DNA from 2 places in the Pradoshia sp. Z5_111 genome. Region 2 is predicted to be linked to the other one. Evidence: predicted binding sites of a transcription regulator. Region 2 holds the regulator's gene; the other holds the start of a gene.
What was found. The regulator NrdR, encoded in region 2, represses ribonucleotide reductase genes. The targets are predictions, from matches to a motif close to AACACNATATATNGTGTT.
Positions count from the first base shown of each region.

Region 1: the regulator NrdR is predicted to act here: its motif matches at 1,557-1,574, upstream of AC4D4A_RS11620 (vitamin B12-dependent ribonucleotide reductase).

Region 1 is NZ_JBZCPQ010000005.1:31,488-34,707, reverse strand. It holds gene AC4D4A_RS11620 (vitamin B12-dependent ribonucleotide reductase) at 1-1,427, opposite strand, end outside; gene AC4D4A_RS11615 (rhodanese-like domain-containing protein) at 2,042-2,425, shown strand; gene AC4D4A_RS11610 (DUF1836 domain-containing protein) at 2,481-3,095, opposite strand; gene AC4D4A_RS11605 (NAD(P)H-binding protein) at 3,184-3,220, opposite strand, start outside.
Region 2 is NZ_JBZCPQ010000006.1:153,293-156,512, forward strand. It holds gene AC4D4A_RS13930 (glyceraldehyde-3-phosphate dehydrogenase) at 1-456, shown strand, start outside; gene speD (adenosylmethionine decarboxylase) at 771-1,151, shown strand; gene nrdR (transcriptional regulator NrdR) at 1,401-1,859, shown strand; gene AC4D4A_RS13945 (replication initiation and membrane attachment family protein) at 1,932-3,220, shown strand, end outside.

The DNA.
Region 1 (3,220 bases), on a different contig from region 2:
GTCGCAACTACTTTTTGACCGTACGCTTTAGCGTTTGTCATATCGTTTGCATTATCGATAAAGAAAATGCCCGGCTCCGCAGAATAAGTCGCACAAATATTGATTAAATTCCATAACTCGCGCGCTTTAATTTTACGATATACACGCACGGCATAGCCTAGTTTTTCCCATTCGCGTACATCACCGCAATCAGCCCATTTTTCATTATAGGCTTTCATATCAACTTCATTATAGGACTCAACATCCGGGAATCGAAGTTCATATTCTCCGTCATTTTCTACAGCTTCCATAAATTCTTTTGTTAAGCACACTGAAATATTGGCACCTGTTAAAAAGTCTGGATTATGAACAGTATCATTTCCACCAGCAGCAAGTTTTTCTTCTGCTTCTTTAATGATTGCCTCATTAAATCCGCCAAATCCAGAAATGTTTTTATAATTGACTATGCCTTGATACATGGCTTCCTCTTGCATGGTAAGCGGAGTGAATTTTAATTTTTCAGATGCATGTTTACGAATTACTTCATCCTCGCTGACTTCCATTAAAAAGCGCAAAATTTTAGGGTTTTGCATTTTTGAGATGATAAATTCTACGATATCCGGATGCCAATCAGACAGCATAATCATTTGAGCGCCACGACGGGAACCACCCTGTTCAACCAGGTGAGTTAATTTTGCAATATCATCCAACCAGGATACTGCTCCTGAGGATTTTCCGTTTACACCGCGAGCAAGCGTATTTCTTGGACGTAATGTCGAACCATTTGTACCGACACCGCCTCCGCGGCTCATGATTTCCATCACATGTTTGCGATGTTCAGAAATTCCTTCACGGCTATCATTAATAAATGGCATTACATAGCAGTTAAAGTAGGTTACTTCGGTTTCAGAGCCGGCTCCATAGAGTACACGTCCTGCCGGGATAAAGTTCGTTTGGACCAATTCATTATAAAACTTATCAAACCATTCCTTGCGTTTCTCTTCCGTTTCTTCAACTTCAGCCAGACCGCGTGCATTCCGTTTTGCAATCTGTTCATAATATATTTCAAGCGGTTTTTCAATCACGTCGAGTGACTTACAAATCAGACCGGTTTTAATTTCATCATGCTTGTCCAAGGAGGAGCGGAATTCTTCTTCAACCAATACATGTGCTTTCTTGGCTTCCCAATCAATATGTTGGATGTACCCAAGTCCACGGGCAGGAAATTTCGGATCTTCTTTAATGGTAAGTACTACAAAATCTCCATCACTAAGTGTCAATTTTTCCGTATCTTTGAAGGAATAGCGATCTATCATCACAAGCCTTGAAACACCCTTATACGTCTTATTCATGTCTGGAGTAATAGGAAAAACTTGTGGAAATAGGGCTATATCTTTATTTAACCTTTCGACATTTATAGACAACTTGCGATTTGTTACAGTAGGCAATTTGATCTCTCCTTCAACCAATAATATAATCTCTTTTTTATTTATCTTTGTTAAGTTCTTAAATGAATATCTCTACGTTATCATAGCCTACATATTAATTCAACATATAGTATTTGTATTTTTATAATTCATACCACATATAGTATTTGGAGCACCTTCTATCAAAATTGTCAATTCTTATAATTTTACAAAAAATAAAGAAAATCAAAGAATTAATCTTCTTTTCACCTATTTTTGAACCAAAACAAACAAAATCTCAGCTTGCATATTACTAAGCTTAACTATGCTTCATATAACAGCGTTTTTGCATTTTCGACACAAATATTTTTTCTTAAAAATTAAAATTTTGTCCATAATGCACGATACTTGATTTATAGTCGTTTGTAAACTTATTGTCCTTTCAAATAAAGCAAAACTATATAGATATAACCGTTATCTTGGTTTCTAAACCACTGACCAATTCAGCTTGCAGGTAGACAGGTATAATATCCATCCTGGATGCCTATAATTTTTTAACTACAAATTCGTAAACTATTACCAGAAAATTTTTTTGCCAGACAAATATACGAACTGTATAATAGAAAAGTGAACAGAAAGAGAAAGTGGGGATTGAATTGCCAAAGTCATTAATCGTATTAATTGTACTGGCTGTATTGATCATTGGATATTCCATCTACAGTTGGTTCTCCAGCAAAAAAATGGTTACGACATTGTCCCAAGAGGACTTTAAAGCTGGCTATCGAAAAGCTCAGTTAATAGATGTTCGTGAGCAAAAAGAATTTGATGGCGGACATATTTTAGGCGCCCGTAACATACCTTCTACCCAATTGAAAATGCGAATGAAGGAACTCCGCAAAGACAAACCTGTTTATCTATATTGTCAAAGCGGAATGAGAAGCACACGAGCAGCTCAGATGCTATATAAAAAAGGCTATCGTGAACTTTATCAACTCGAAGGCGGCTTCAAGCAATGGAAGGGTAAAATTAAATCCAAATAAAACCAAAGAGCCAATGCAGGATGCACTTGGCTCTTTATAATTAAATGGATATTTTTTAAGATTTCGTTTTATTACTACTGTTAAATTCGCTGTTAAATTCATCTACCAGATTCTCTGCTGCTTTTTTATATAGCTGGCTCATATGAGAAAGGGAAGCAATCATTAATAATTTCTCAAAATATTCAACATCGCCATTGAACTCATCCAGATTGCCACCTAAATGTACCCCTTCTTCTTTTGCCTCAGAGATACTCTCCAGAATGTCTTCTTTAAATTTATGAGCATTATGATCAGTCAGGCGCAGAAAGCTGGAATATAGTTCATCAAGCTGCAAGTCTTCCTCTACTATCTTAGTGTTCAAAGGTCCAAGAATCGTTTTAATGTCACTTATAGACAATGTCCCTTTTAACTGATAAATCAAGCTGATTACTATTAAATGCCGCTTGGAATATTTTTTATTTTTAATAGGAAAAAATACTTTACCCTTGGCATAATTATTGATCATCGTCTTAGTTAAAACTTTTTCATCATCATTCCGCTTAGACATTTTGAATTTACTCTCGAATAATTGAATGACTTGATCCATATATAAATCAATGTCTGGTATATCCTCTAATGTGATTTTATCTTGCAATCCCAGTTGATTGATAAGTTCTTCATTGTTTTTCATTTTGTAACCTCTGTTTACTAATAGTAATTTCTATTATACATTAACCAATCAAATACTGTAAGGATGAGGATTTTTTAGACTTTTATCATTAATTGGAATGCTTGGCAATCTGCTCTATCTCATAG
Region 2 (3,220 bases):
CATAAGGATTTACGCAGAGCCCGTGCCTGTGCACAAAGTATCATACCTACTACAACTGGAGCAGCCAAAGCACTCTCGCTGGTGCTTCCTCATTTGAAAGGAAAACTCCATGGAATTGCGTTGAGAGTACCAACTCCAAACGTTTCTTTAGTTGATTTGGTAGTAGATCTTAAAAGAGAAGTGACTATTAATGAAATCAATCAAGCGTTTAAAACAGCAGCTGAAGGATCAATGGCTGGTATTATCCAATACAGCACAGAGCCACTTGTTTCTATCGATTTTAATACAAATCCGCATTCGGCTATTGTAGATGCACTTTCTACTATGGTGATTGGTGCAAATAAAGTAAAAGTGCTTGCCTGGTATGATAATGAGTGGGGATACTCATGCAGAGTGGTAGAATTAGTAAACCATGTGGCCCGCCTTCTTCAAGAGGATAAAGTGAAAGTGAGTTAAGCATAATAAATAATACCTTTTACGGTCTGGCCGTCTTTCTTAAAAAAAGGCGGTTCAGGCCGTTCTTTGATTCATAAACTAGAATAAACTAAGAAAAACAAATGCTGTACATTTGGTGGTAATTATTAACTAATATTGAATTGTATGATTGCATTTGAAAAATAAACCATATATACTAAATGTCGTAAACTTCATCATCCTGGCAGTACTACTTAAAGGGTTAGGACCTCTCAGGACTAACTTTCCCCCGTGGTAGTAAAGGCCAGAAACGAAGATAATTAAAATTCGTTTAAATGCTAAAGGGGGAATTGAACATGCATACAATAGGTCGTCATGTCATTTCTGAATTATGGGGCTGTGATTTATCTAAATTGAACGATGTTAATCAGATTGAACAAATATTTGTGGACGCAGCTTTACGATCTGGAGCTGAAGTTAGAGAAGTAGCCTTCCATAAGTTTGCGCCACAGGGAGTAAGCGGAGTAGTCATTATATCTGAATCACATTTAACCATTCATAGTTTTCCGGAACATGGTTATGCGAGTATTGATGTATATACATGCGGTGACTTAGATCCTAATGTGGCTGCTGATTTTATAGCTGAAGCCTTAAACGCTCAGGTTAGGGAACATATTGAAATCCCGCGAGGCATGGGTCCTGTTGCTGTCAGCCATGTTCTTGCTAAAGCATTATAAATAAAAAAGATAAAAAGAGATGTCTCTTGTGGTGACCCTCATAAAGTTAGATTCAAACTCTAACTTTTGGGGTGCAGTACATCTGCATCTCTTTTTTTATGGAAAACAACTTTTACTTCTCCCATTGTTTACTTTCCTCCAAAAGTATTGGCTATATAGTGGATAAAAAATAGCATTTTATGCAAACAGACTTGTCCTATTCGATTTGTTTTAATAAGATAGAACTATAGAAAAGGACGGTGCTAATCTATGATATGTCCAACTTGCCAACATAATGGGACAAGAGTGCTGGATTCCCGCCCTGCGGATGAAGGACGTTCAATACGTAGAAGAAGAGAATGTGAATCCTGTAGTTATCGTTTTACTACATTTGAAAAGGTAGAAGAAATTCCGCTAATTGTGGTAAAAAAAGATGGTGCACGGGAAGAATATAGCAGAGAAAAAATCCTAAGAGGTTTAATCCGAGCTTGTGAAAAGCGTCATGTTGCTCTTAAAGAACTGGAAGAGATTGCAACTGATGTTGAAAAAGAAATAAGAAATCAAGGATTTTCTGAAATAAAAAGTGATTTAATAGGTGAAATGGTTATGGATAGGCTGGCTGAGGTGGATGAAGTGGCCTATGTCCGTTTCGCTTCTGTGTACCGTCAATTTAAGGATATAAATGTTTTTATTGACGAATTGAAAGAACTAATGAAAAAAGAGGATTAAGTAGAGCTGAAGACAGTTTCTTTAGCTCTTTTTTCAACTATAAAAACCCGAAGTACGAAAGGTTTGTAGACAATGCAATTTTCATGGAAGTTTGTAAATCCTAAAGACAGATATGTTGTACTATATAAAGAAAAGCTATCAGAAATGGACCATAAATCAATTCAATATTTATATCAGCCACTTGTAGGAGGATTGGCTGTTTCTTTGTATATGACCTTATTAAACGAAGTCAATACAGGTAACATGTATTCCAGGCAAACGACACATCGTTGGTTAATGGACGTACTTGGTTTACCTTTGGACGAGATATTTCAATACCGTAAAAGGCTTGAAGGAATTGGTTTATTAAAAACATATAAAAAAGCAACTCCGGAAGGTAATGTTTTTATTTACGAGATTCTTTGTCCTTTAAGTCCGGATAAATTTTTCCATGATGATTTGCTGCCTATTTATCTGAAGCAAAAACTTGAAGAGAGACATTACGAACGACTGCTCACGATGTTTGCGGATAAACGTATTCCTGATGATTATGAGGAGATAACTCAATCTTTCAATGAGGTATTTGCATCCGAATTTCGCAATCCAAAAGAAATCATCAGCACGGAAACTGATCAAAGCATGCAATTCTTCTCAAAAGACCCACAGGGATATAGCCATAATTTAATGGAGCAATTTGATTTCGAGTTATTATTTGCAACGGCTAAAAACAGCTTTATATCGAGAAAAGCGTTTACTCCAAATGTGATGGAATCCATCGCGATGCTGTCGTATTTATATAAAATTAATGTAATGGATATGAGCAAGTTGATTTTGCGTTGTCAAAATCAACATAATGAAATTGATATAGACGAACTCAGAAAATGTGCAAGAGAGTTTTTCCACATCAATCATGGTGAAGAAATGCCGACATTGATTGAACAGAAACAACCTGAATATGAACGTACAATTATAGAACCTAAAACACCAGAGGAGCATTTACTGTATACCTTTGAAACAACCTCTCCATTGGAGTTTTTAGTCAGCCTTTCGCAAGGTGCAATGCCCTCCGACAATGATCTGGCACTTGTAGAAAAGGTCATGGTCAATCAAAAGCTTCCTCCTGGAGTCGTTAATGTCCTTCTGCACTATGTCATGTTAAAATCAGATATGAAATTGCAATCAAACTATGTGGAGACAATTGCTTCGCACTGGGCGAGGAAAAATATCACCACAGTACGGGAAGCCTATGAGATGGCTTTGAGTGAGCATAAGAAATACCAAACCTGGGCTAATGAAAAAAAGACGAAAACAAATAAATCAACACGCCGTACAACAGGCAATGCGAGGAAGGAAATCGTTCCTGATTGGCTGGATGAAACGAA